4 regions of the Lederbergia graminis genome follow, and region 2 is predicted to be linked to each of the others. Evidence: riboswitches for the same ligand, from Rfam matches in the RefSeq annotation. Region 2 holds a riboswitch; each other region holds the start of a gene.
What was found. A riboswitch is a leader RNA that binds a small molecule or an ion and turns the genes downstream of it on or off. The one in region 2 is predicted to bind thiamine pyrophosphate.

Region 1 (3,174 bases), on a different contig from region 2:
TTTTTCACCAGGTTTTACAATTAAATGATCACCTACGATGACCTCTTCTGCAGGAATCATCATTTCTTGGCCATCACGTATGACACGTGCTTCTTTTGCTTGCAAATTTAGTAGCTCAGAAATCGCATTCGTCGTTTGACTTTTCGCACGCGCTTCTAAATACTTCCCAAATAAAATTAATGTAATTAACACTGCACTTGTTTCAAAATATAAATGTGGCATATAGCCAGGATTCCCAATGGTTTTGATTGCTTCATATAAACTATAGAAGTAGGCTGCACTAGTACCTAATGCAATTAACACATCCATATTGGCGCCACCATTGCGCAGATTTTTATAAGCACCAACGTAAAATTGCCATCCAATAATGAATTGTACTGGCGTTGCTAACGCGAATTGGAACCACGGATTCATCAGTGCATGTGGTAAATCGATGCCCAATAAATGATCCAACATCGTTAATAATAATGGTACCGATAAAATGACCGAGATAAGTAACTGTGTCTTCTTGTATTTCAGTTCTTTTTCTTTGTAAGATTGTTTTTCTTTCGCTTCCACTTTCGGTTTCGCATCATAACCAAGATGTTGGATTTTCTCAATAAGCCCGTTTACATCCAGTAAACCTGGGTTATATTCAATCGCTGCACTTTCAGTGGATAAGTTTACAGTCGCCAGTTTTACACCTGCTTGTTTATTTAACACTTTTTCAATTCTGGTCGAACAAGCTGCACATGTCATGCCAAACACATCGAGCTCTGCCTTTTCCGTAAGTACGCCATAACCGATATGTTCAATTTTCTTTGTTATATCTTCAATAGATGTTTTTTCTGGATCATAATGAACGGTTGCTTTTTCCGTCGATAAATTGACCTGCGCTTCGACCCCATCCATTTTATTTAATACTTTCTCCACACGGCTGGAACAAGCAGCACACGTCATGCCAGTAACACCTAGTGTTGCATGTTCTGCATGCTTTGCTTCATTCATTTGAATACCCCCCTTACTTTGAAAATTGCTTTAGAACACTCATTAACTCGGCAATTGTTTCTTGCCCTTCCCCTTGCTTAATCGCATCACTTACACAATGGTTAATATGACGTTCTGTAATCGAGAAACCAACTTGCTTTAATGCCGACTGAATGGCACTGATTTGCACGAGTATATCGACACAATAACGGTCTTCTTCCACCATTTTTTGTATACCTCTAACTTGCCCTTCTATTCTTTTTAAGCGATTAACAATTTTCTGCATCTCGTCTTTCGTTCTTGGATGACTTGGGTGATCATGTAAGAATTTTTTCTCCAAATGGACCACATCCTTAGCTTTGATACTTTTACTATACCCCCCTATAGTATTAATTGTCAACTAAAAAGGTTCCTACTTTTAAAAGCTTTGCAAAGCATGAAAATTATGGTACCTTAGTTATGAAAATTAAATATTTTATAAATTTTGTTTTCACACTAGGGGAACCATTGATAATGGCTGAGAGAAAAGTAGTTTACTTTGATACCCTCATTACCTGAACAGGCTTGTACCTGCGTAGGGATGTGGTAAAGGCAAATTGTTTTTTTACGTTTCTCTAACAATTCCCAACCACTTTCCTATTCGGAGAGTGGTTTTTTTATTTGCCTCTTACTTATCCATTCCTTTTTAGGCTACAGCTATACAGACTAAAAGGAGGAATCTGATGAAGCTAATGGCAGTGACTGATAATCATCACGCTGTAAAAGACATTGCAGAAAAAATAATAGCGGTAAAAGATGTGATTGATTATGTCCAAATACGGGAGAAATCCAAAACTGCTCAGGAACACGTCACCTTAATCAATTACTTGCTAACGAGTGGCGTACATAAGGAAGAAATCATCATCAATGATCGTTTAGATGTTGCTCTTTGTCTCGGCATCCCTACTGTTCACTTACCTGAACATGGCTTACCGGTACAGCTTGTGAAGCAACATTATCCACAAATACAAGTTGGTTGTAGTGTACATTCCTTACAATCTGCAAGAGAAGCGGAAGTAAACGGTGCTGATTATGTGCTTTATGGTCATTGTTTTGAGACAAATAGCAAAAAAGGGGTACCCCCCAATGGTATTAATCCAATTTTAAAAATGAAAGAAGAATTGACAATTCCTGTATATGCAATTGGCGGAATCAATATAGAAACAATTCCAATCGTTAAAGACGTAGGTGCAGATGGGATTGCAGTTATGTCTTCTATATTTGCAACGAAAAATCCTTTGGAGTCAGCAAAAAAATTACGTGAGGCGATGCAACATGAGAAGTAATTATGAAGTAGTTATCATCGGCGGCGGAATCATTGGATCCTCCATTGCCTATTACTTAGCTAAAGCACAGATGGATGTTGCCTTATTGGATGGAGGAGCGATTGGTGATAAAACGACGAAAGCTGCTGCTGGTATGCTTGGAGCTCATTCTGAATGTGAAGATGATGCATCTATCTTCTTCCCTTTCGCCAGGTCTAGTCAACAAGCATACAGAGAGTTGAAAGATGAACTCTATGAAATAAGTCAGATTGATATTGGCTATCGAGAAGGTGGAATATTAAAACTCGCCTTTGACGAAAGCGAAAAGCAAAAACTACATTATTTGCTACAGCAACCTTCTGTACAATGGCTTGATGGCCATGAAGTAAAAAAGTTGGAAACAGCGGTTGCGGATCATATCGTGGGTGCAGCTTATATTAAAGACGATGTAAATGTTATACCAACTCAAACATGTCAAGCATTCGCCAAAGGTGCCCAAGTGTTCGGTGCATCCATTTTTGAAAACACGCACGTTTATGGTGTCCAAAAGCTGAATGACAGTTACTTTGTAAAAACAACAAAAGGAACTATCGAAGCAAAACGGGTTGTTGTTGCAACAGGGGTTTATAGTAATGGCCTTTTACAAGATATAGGCGTCTCTGAACAACTAACACCTGTAAAAGGAGAAAGTATCGTAGTCCAAACGAATCAGCCTATTTTACAGCACACGTTATTTTATGAGAAATCGTATATCGTACCGAGAAACAACGGAAAACTCGTGATTGGTGCAACAATGATCGAGGATGAATGGAGCGAATCGATCAGCTTACAAAGCATGGAAGATTTAATTAACACAGCAAAAGCGATGATTCCTTCTAGCTCAGAATGGAAGATTGATGGTTTT
Region 2 (3,174 bases):
TCGGAAATATTACTCAATGCTTCTCCTGCTTCATTCACATGAATATCAACTGTTGCTAAATCACCTATCGCACAAATACCAACCATAGCACCATTCTCTACAACAGGAATACGGCGAACTTGATGCTCGGCCATCATTCTAGAACATTCATGTAAGTCAGTGTCTGGAGAACATGTAATGACATCACTCGTCATGCATTCTTGACATTGAACTGCATTACTATCCTTGTTATCAGCAACACAATTTAAAACGATATCTCTATCTGTAATCATTCCAACAACTTTATTCCCTTCACAAATTGGAACAGATCCACAATCAATATCACGCATGATTTTTGCAGCATTGGAAACAGCATCTTGCGGGCTGCACGATTTAACATTTTTAGTCATTACATCTGCTACTTTTGTCATTATATAAATTCCTCCTTTATAATCCTTAATAAACACATCCATTGTATTATTCAGCTAACAAACAAATTTCATGCGCTAAACTTACTACTTTACTTTTCACCATCGACACATTTCCCGGGAAATGTCGATTTGTAGTAAATCTTACTATTGGCCAAGCAGTTTAATATCTTACTTTTAGGGAAAAAGAATGGAGAACGACATTTGAAAGGAGATATGGAGATGAAAAATAAAACCATTCTTGCAACTGTAGCACTCGGTGCAGCATATTTACTAAGAAATGAAAAATCACGAAATAAGTTAATGAATCAATTTAAAAATATGACTTCAAGAAAATAATAAATAAGGGTGTCTCCATATGGAGACACCCAATTAGTTAAGCATTTGTTACTTCATATTCCTTAACAGACCAATCTTCTAAAGTATATGACATTTCCCAGAATTGCCATTCATAATAACTACTAATTTTAAAAATTTCTACCATTTCATCTCGATCTGCTTGTGTTACTTTATCTGCAATCTCATCGAGTCTTTCAATTTGTTCGAGAACTAACTTTCTAAACCATTCTCCATTATAAGTTGCAATCCATTCTTGATAGATAGGCTCTTCAGGTTTACAATCTTTTAGCCTTTCGCCAACTTCCAAGTACAACCAATAACAAGGTAATAATGCCGCAATAATATGCCCAAGTTTCCCTGAAAAAGCAGCACGGTAAAGATGGGAAGTGTATGCATAGGCTGTTGGAGCAGGTTTAAAATTCTTCTTTTCTTCTTCCGTAATACCAAGAAGTTCTGAAAACTTACGATGTAGCCCCATCTCTGCTTCATATGTACCTTGAGCATGAATAGCCAAGCGATTTGTAGTGTGCAAATCTTGAGCAACTGCTCCTCCATATGATTGAATTTTTGCGAAGTTAGATAAATAATAGGAATCTTGTAAAACATAATGCTTGAATTTCTCCAAACTTAATTCCCCTGTCCCAATCCCTTTTACAAAAGGATGATTGAAACTTGCATCCCATAATTCCTTTGACGCTTGTAAACATTGACTTGATAATTTCACAGCAATTCCCCTCCGTATAAAAATTAAAAACCACATTCCAGAGATGAAATGTGGCTACGCAAAAGAAACTATTGCTGTATATTATCCGCACTTCCCTCCGCTGGTACTAACCAGATCAGGTACAAAGGGTTTTAAAGTAATACTTTAATCTCGGCCTTTTCAAAGGCACCCCTAGTGTCATCCTATTATGTGGTTTGGGATTATCATAACATGATTAGAAAATAACTCAAATAGTACAAAACGCCTTATTCTTCGTATATACTCTCATTTGGCTTGCCAAACCATTTCTCCATTCGTTTTCTCGCTTTCTCTTTCGTTTCCTCATTAATTGCACCTATTAATTTTCCAAATGCAGCTATGATAATGAAAGCATCGTCTGTAAAGCCTACTGCTGGAAGAAAATCAGGTAATAAATCAACAGGGAAAATGAAGTAGCCTAAAGCACCCAGTATTAACATACGAGATTTCTTTGGCACTTCTGGGCTCTGTAATGCATAAAAAAGAACTAAACTTGCATAGATTGCCTTTTCTGCTAGTTTTCCACCGGTTTTCTTTAACTTATTTAAAAATTTAGTATCAGAATAGTGTTTATCCATATCTTCAGTAGTTGTCTGTAAATCTAATTGTTGGATTTCTTTTTCAGTCATTGCCACCGACTCCTTCTCAATGTATTTCTATTATATACTTTACCCCAATAATTGGAATTATAGTGCTATAACCGAATAAATATAATAACGGACAATTACTAAAAAAGGTTTCAATAAGGAGGGATCATTCTACTACTACCCAAAATATTTCGACAAAAACCAACAAAACTCTTATTTAAAAATAGCATACGAATAGAATTGTTATTATATTTTCCGAGAGCATTAATTTTACTTACTATAGGAAATGAATGACAGAATGTTTGGAAGGTTATATACTAGACTTATATTCTAATAGGAGGCGAGTATTATGTCAGAGAAGAAAGTTCGTTGGGGTATTCTTAGCACTGCAGGAATTGCAAAACGATCTGTCATTCCAGGTATTAGAGCTTCAAATAGAAATGAAGTAGTTGCAGTTGCAAGTAGGTCATTAGAAAAAGCTCAAAGTTTTGCAGATGAATTAGAAATACCTAAAGCATATGGAAGTTATGAAGAATTATTAAGCGATCCAGAAATTGAAGCCGTTTACATCCCACTCCCTAACCATTTACATAAGGAATGGACGATTAAGGCTGCACAAGCTGGAAAACATGTATTATGCGAGAAACCAATAGCTTTAGATGAGGCAGAAGCACAGGAAATGATTGATGCTTGTAAAGAAGCTGGAGTAGTATTGGCAGAAGCATTCATGTATCGTCACCTCAATAAATACACAGAAATAAAGGAATTAATTGCTGCAGGTGAAATTGGTGAGATAAGAGGAATTCACGGTGTTTTCTCTTTCAATAATCCAAAAGATTACAATAATATCCGTTATAAAAAGGAATGGGGTGGCGGCTCTATTTATGATGTTGGTTGCTATCCAATTAGTGCTGCTCGACTTATACTTGGTGAAGAACCTAAAGCAGTTACAACTCAAGCATTTTTCTCACCAGAGCATGGAGATGTGGACATGATGGCTTCTGGCTTGATGGAATTCTCAAACGGTGTTGCCTTAACTTTTGACTGCGCAATGTGGGCAGAAGGTCGTATGGAAGTAGAAATACTAGGTTCTGAGGGT
Region 3 (3,174 bases), on a different contig from region 2:
TTATCATGAAGCAAAGAAATCGAGTAATGAGATAGAACTATTACACCAAAAGATTCGTTCGCATCATGAAGAACTACGATCTGTTCGTGATCGAATTACCGATTATGAAACAAACTTAAAAGGGAAACAATCACCAAAATTAGAAGTATTAACACAAAATTTACATGTTGTAGAACAGAGATTAAAAGAATTAGAAGAACAACATAGCAGAATTTATTGGAATATAAAAAAGAATGAAGACGTGCAAATACAAGTTAACAAAATTAATGATGAGATTAAACAATTAGAGAATCAATACAACACGATCGGTCATCTAGCCGATATTACAAAAGGTCAAAATGAATTGCGCATATCTTTTGAAAGATTTGTACTTGGGTCTTTTTTAGATGATATATTACGTGCTGCAAATATTCGTTTATTAAAGATGACAAGTGGAAGATTTGAATTAATTAGGAATGAAAGTAGATCAAAAGGAAATGTACAAAGTGGTTTAGAATTACTTGTATTTGACCAATATACTGGACAAGAGCGACATGTGAAAACATTGTCTGGTGGTGAGAGTTTTAAAGCAGCTCTATCACTTGCATTAGGACTATCAGATGTAGTACAAGAAAATGCAGGTGGTGTATCACTTGAAACAATGTTTATTGATGAAGGTTTTGGTACACTTGATCCAGAATCCCTCGATAATGCAATAGAAGCCTTAATGGACATCCAAAGTAGCGGCAGACTTGTGGGTATCATTTCACATGTTCCAGAGTTAAAAGAACGGATTGATGCACGCTTGGAAGTTAGTGCAAGTCACGAGGGCAGTAAAGCTGATTTTTATTTTATCGGTAATTAACATGGTGGTGAGAGATAATCGAAAAGGCATATTTAATATCCATACTACTTTTTAGCTGGTTTATCACAGTAAGTTTACTTGTATTTACTGCATTCGCAATGAAACTTCAATATTATTTCATTGGTATAGCGCTTATTATCATTACTGTTGCTTCAGCATGGATCAATATAACAGTATATAAAAAATCAAGATTAATTCGTAAAAGTAAATAAAGGTGTTGGAAGAAATTTATATTAAGTAGCATCAAATCTGAATGATATTAGTGTATGTATACCGCTTCGGAAATACACTACGCTTTCCGCGAACATGTGATAAAAATAAAAGCCAAACTAGAAAATTAGTTTGGCTTTTAAGTCTTACAACTGTTTTAATTATGAGAAGTTTAGGATTTCCTGTTATAAATAAGAAAGATGATAATTGCAGAAATAAACATGATAAACATGAATCCGCCTAGAAATGTGGCGATTAATGTTAAGTCCAATGTAATCCCTCTTTCAAATCAATATTATGTATACTTTTATATAACATAACATGATTTGAAGTTTATTGTGTATGGAGATTTTAACAAATTAGAAACAACGGCTTTTTAAGCCGTTGTTTCATTAATGTTATCTAAAGGAGCCAAAGAGTTTTAGTAATCCTCTGATAATGACGGCTCCTGCAAATAACACGATGACGATAATCGCAATAATTTGCAAGGCAACTAAGAATGAGCTTAAAAGTGCTGCTGTTGCTGGAATTAGTGTTAACCCAAGGATAGCATATGCTGCAAGTACTACTGTAAGGTAAAGTGAATCTGTACCATTTAACAAATTCATTTTCATTCACCTCCTTATCCATATTCTATGTACAACCTAAAAATGAGGTGTAGGCTATGAAAAAAATAAGAAAAAATAAGAAAAAAGAACGAAAATATTACAAATATTTGCTATCTTGAATTTTAATGATAAAATGAATTATAAAATTAAATAACATGTTGTCTGCTAGGGGAGCCGAATGGCTGAGAGAAATCAATTAAAGATGAAACCCTTTGAACCTGATCTGGATGATACCAGCGTAGGGAAGCAGGCTTACTTTTTTATGTTGTGATTTCTGTTCATAAAATGGTTTGCCGCTTCCTAATCAGGGAGCGGTTTTTTGTTTTCCTAGAGTTTACTAGACAAATATAAAGGAGGATGAATAATGTCAAAGATGAAAAAGATGGCATTAACAGCCATGATTGCAGCTATAACAACAGTTACGAGCAACTTATTTTTTATTCCAGTAGGATTTACGCGTATCTTTCCAATGCAGCATTTTGCCAATGTAATTACGGCAGTCTTGCTTGGTCCAGCTTATGCTGTTGCTCAAGCGATTATAGTTTCTACGATACGTAATATCTCTGGTACTGGATCTATTTTTGCATATCCAGGAAGTATCATAGGGGCATTTTTAGCTGGATGGCTATTTATGAAAACAAGAAAGATGGAAATGGCATTTGTTGGTGAAGTTGTAGGTACTGGGATTATAGGGGCAATGGCATGTTATCCAATTGCAACTTTATTCCTTGGCCAAGAAGCTGCATTATTTGGTTTTATTCCCGCTTTCTTTGTGAGTTCTTGTGCAGGAGCAATTTTAGGATTTTTGTTATTAAAAGTACTTATGAAAAATTCATCAATAGGGGGAATTATTTATGAGAACAGCACTTACAATCGCAGGATCTGATTCAGGTGGAGGAGCTGGAATTCAGGCAGATTTAAAAACTTTTTCGGCACACCATGTATTTGGAATGTCAGTTATTACAGCTATCACTGCACAGAATACAGTGGAGGTTCGCTCAGTTCAAAATATTGACCTGACCATCATCCGTGATCAAATAGCGGCAGTATTTGAAGATATTGAGGTTCATGCAGTGAAAATAGGCATGCTTTCAACTCCGGAAATTGTGGAAACTGTTGCTCTTAATCTAGAAAGATATCAACCTAGTCATATTGTACTTGATCCTGTCATGATATCTAAAGGTGGACATCATTTATTAGAGGAAAATGCAGTCCAAAAATTAATCTCTGATTTAATTCCTCTTGCAACAATCATTACACCTAATATTCCAGAGGCGGAAGTACTTGCTTCCATGGAGATTCATAATGAAGAGGATATGTATGAAGCGAGTAAGATCATTCATAACAAAGGAGCATCCTCTGTTCTCTTAAAGGGCGGACATTTAGAGGGTGATGCTAATGATTTGTATTTTGATGGGAAAGATTTTTCATGGTTTAAGGGTAAGAGAATACCTACAAAAAATGTTCATGGTACTGGATGCACCTTATCTTCTGCGATAGCAGCTAATTTAG
Region 4 (3,174 bases), on a different contig from region 2:
CAGATGTAAGAGAATTGCTACGAGCAGCCCGACAGAACACCCAATCACAAAACCTGTTAATGCAAGTCCGATTGTGGATTGGAGATGATGTGTAAAGTTTCCAAAGTTACTCCAGCCCTCCAATACAATGACAGAAGGAGCAGGTAATAACCATGTTGGTACATCCGCTACTTTTACAGTAACCTGCCATATAGTAAGTAAAAGGAGGAGAACCAATGCTGGTCTCCATCCTTTCCTCCATAGCGTTCCCAATAGTTTTACCATTTTTTATTCCCCTTGCTTAGGTAAAAATTCATTCGTGAATGCTTTCTTAACATCAATTTTTTCTTCTAAAAGATCTCTATCAAACATCCAGTTCATATAGTTTTCCCAAATTTCTTCTTTTTGCTCTCCCCAACGAGGAGCATCGTCTTGATAACGAGTAGCAAGCCACTGTTGTGATTTTTTCACAAGCTCTGCATCTAAGTCAGGTACAGCTTTTACTAAAATGTCCGCAGCTTCATCTGGATTTTCAATCGCAAATTGATATCCTTTTGTTACAGCTGCCATAAAAGCTTTTACCGTGTCCGGATTTTTGTTAATCATGCTTTCATTCGTAGAAATAACTGGTGTGTAGTAGTCCAGTTGATCAGAGAAGTCCGTTAAGTACATCATATTTAAATCATCACCACGGATTTCCGCTTCGATACCTGTCCATGCATAATAAATCCAAGCAAAGTCGATATCGCGTTTTACCGCAGTGAAGAAATCAGTATTCCCCATATTTACAATATCTAGTTTGTTAATATCAGCATTTTCTCCTTCCATTAAGGAAGAAATTACTGCCTCCTCGACAGGAGCACCCCAACCGCCATATGTTTTACCTTCAAAATCTTTTGGAGATGTGATATTCTTTTCCACTGGAGAGGCAAATCCAGACGTATTATGTTGAATAATTGCACCAATAGATACGATTGGTACATCCTGTACACGTGCTTCTGTAATAGCCTCTTGTGCACTAATACCAAAATCCGCTCTTCCAGCAGCAACTAGCTGATCAGCACCAGTCTCACCTGGCATCATAATTTCAACTTCTAAACCTTCATCTTTAAAATATCCTTTTTCTTGGGCTACATATAAACCTGTATGGTTCGTATTTGGTGTCCAATCGAGCACCATTGTAACCTCTGTTAAACCATCTTCATTTTTGCTTTTACTATCTTCAGCACCACAACCTGCTAGCAATAGTAAAGCTACTAAACTAAATAACCACTTCTTCATCCTCTTTTTCCCTCCATTATTTTTGGAAAGAGAACCGCTTGAAAACGAAAAAGATGCCCATAGGTTATGAACCTGGGCATCAAAAAGAACACTCATTAACTTTAAATGATTTGATGTTCCCTTCGCTGGTATGAGCCAGAGCAGGTTCTAAGGGTCAGCACCTAACGGATGCTATCTCAACCGGCACTACCGGTCCCCCCACATTCCACATGATGTAATTTTCATCTTTAGTATAGCAGATTAAGAGAGTGTGTCTAGTTTTTTTAATTTCTAAGACTTTCCTTTTTCATTCTTTCCATCCAAATATCTAACAAGTTATAATATGCTTTCAAATTGGAATGAATTTGGATGGCTATTTCTTCATTGTAAGTATGGACAGTCAGATTTCGATCATTCACCATTTTCAGTCCTACAATGGCTTCTTCCACACTAAAAAGATTTATTTCCCGAAAACTACGAATGACACTTTTAGGAGAACCTACATCAATACCTTCTATATCATACAAATATTGCTTACCTGCTTTCCAACAGGCTTCAAAAGTGAATTCAAATCTCTGAATACAAGCATCACGCTCAATCGCATTCGGCTGGTCAATCACAACAAGCTCTCCAAAGGCCGTTAAAGCATTTTTCGCAGTATTTATCCGTTCTTGAAGTCTTTCCATAAGATCCCCTCCTTATGTACATTTTGGATAAGGCTAGAACTAGCTTCTTTCAAATTTACAACATCCACATTATATGGAATAGTCGATTCTTTTACTTTATCTATTAATTTTATCCAACTTTCTACAGGAATTTCCTCAAGAGATTCAATAGCAATATCAATATCAGAGCTCTGCTTTTCTTCATTACGTGCCCATGAGCCAAATAGGTAGATCCTTACATTATAATCAACTAATGCTTCCGTAAGGATGTGATTTAATTGCTGTAATATACTTTTACGTAACTCTTTATCATCCATCACTCTACCTCCTATTAGAAATTACTATATAAGTATTGTCAGTTCCTTGTTAATTCAGTCTTTCAGTATATTTTCCAACGCCTTTTCTAATTGCGGATATTGATATTCGTATTTATTGAGCATTGCTTGTTCTGGTATCGCACATTGCCCACGTAAGAGCATATCGCTCATTTCACCAAGTAATGCCTTCATCGCAAAACTCGGGACTGGTAGCCAATGTGGGCGACGCAGTACTCTTCCAATTGTTTTACCGAATTCACGCATTTTTGCTGGTTCAGGAGCGGTGACATTTATCGCACCAATTATTTCTGGGTTTTCGATTGCGAAATGGAGTAAACCAGCTGCGTCTACAACATGAATCCATGATAACCATTGTTTCCCTGAACCTATTGTTCCACCGACTCCCATTTTGTAAGGGAGAACCATTAATGGTAAAGCTCCTTCTTCCTTCCCAAGCACGACTCCAAAACGAGCAAACACCGTACGAACTCCATATTGTTCGGCATGCATTGCTTCTGCTTCCCACATTTTCACTACGGTTGCAAGGAAATCAGTTGCATCACTTGTCGATTGCTCAGTAAAAATTTCCGTATCAGACATTCCGTAAAATCCAACAGCTGAACCGTTTACAAGTACTTGTGGCTTAACTTCTAATGCACTAATAATTCGAATGATTTCTCGTGTTGCTGTCATACGACTGTCTAATATTCTCTGCTTTTTTGATTTTGTCCATCTGACTCCATTAATAGACTCGCCTGCTAGATTTACAATCGCATCCACTTGATGTAATTGTTTTTCAGGCTCACTATTCGCAACTAGCCACTGAACAGCTTTGAGCTGCTCTGTTTCTGTAACCTTTTCTGGATTTCTTGTTAAAATAGTTACTTGATAACCATCATTTAATAACCGTTCCTGTAATGCTTTCCCAATAAAGCCACTTCCACCTGCAATGA

Region 1: linked by a shared signal. The riboswitch ahead of ACFPM4_RS15605 (thiamine phosphate synthase) and the one ahead of tenA (thiaminase II) in region 2 are both predicted to bind thiamine pyrophosphate.
Region 3: linked by a shared signal. The riboswitch ahead of thiW (energy coupling factor transporter S component ThiW) and the one ahead of tenA (thiaminase II) in region 2 are both predicted to bind thiamine pyrophosphate.
Region 4: linked by a shared signal. The riboswitch ahead of ACFPM4_RS12135 (ABC transporter substrate-binding protein) and the one ahead of tenA (thiaminase II) in region 2 are both predicted to bind thiamine pyrophosphate.

What each region holds. Positions count from the first base shown of each region.
Region 1 covers NZ_JBHSMC010000020.1:245,074-248,247, forward strand. Annotated here, with positions in the region: gene ACFPM4_RS15595 (heavy metal translocating P-type ATPase) at 1-987, opposite strand, end outside; gene ACFPM4_RS15600 (metal-sensing transcriptional repressor) at 1,001-1,252, opposite strand; TPP riboswitch at 1,454-1,564, shown strand; gene ACFPM4_RS15605 (thiamine phosphate synthase) at 1,689-2,291, shown strand; gene thiO (glycine oxidase ThiO) at 2,281-3,174, shown strand, end outside.
Region 2 covers NZ_JBHSMC010000046.1:47,825-50,998, reverse strand. Annotated here, with positions in the region: gene ACFPM4_RS20340 (CBS domain-containing protein) at 1-410, opposite strand, end outside; gene tenA (thiaminase II) at 784-1,470, opposite strand; TPP riboswitch at 1,546-1,653, opposite strand; gene ACFPM4_RS20330 (YkvA family protein) at 1,716-2,117, opposite strand; gene ACFPM4_RS20325 (Gfo/Idh/MocA family protein) at 2,425-3,174, shown strand, end outside.
Region 3 covers NZ_JBHSMC010000001.1:509,652-512,825, reverse strand. Annotated here, with positions in the region: gene ACFPM4_RS02700 (AAA family ATPase) at 1-844, shown strand, start outside; gene ACFPM4_RS02695 (hypothetical protein) at 1,453-1,662, opposite strand; TPP riboswitch at 1,820-1,924, shown strand; gene thiW (energy coupling factor transporter S component ThiW) at 2,027-2,548, shown strand; gene thiD (bifunctional hydroxymethylpyrimidine kinase/phosphomethylpyrimidine kinase) at 2,517-3,174, shown strand, end outside.
Region 4 covers NZ_JBHSMC010000014.1:404,800-407,973, reverse strand. Annotated here, with positions in the region: gene ACFPM4_RS12140 (ABC transporter permease) at 1-264, opposite strand, end outside; gene ACFPM4_RS12135 (ABC transporter substrate-binding protein) at 268-1,260, opposite strand; TPP riboswitch at 1,361-1,470, opposite strand; gene ACFPM4_RS12130 (HI0074 family nucleotidyltransferase substrate-binding subunit) at 1,524-1,925, opposite strand; gene ACFPM4_RS12125 (nucleotidyltransferase family protein) at 1,901-2,221, opposite strand; gene ACFPM4_RS12120 (TIGR01777 family oxidoreductase) at 2,276-3,174, opposite strand, start outside.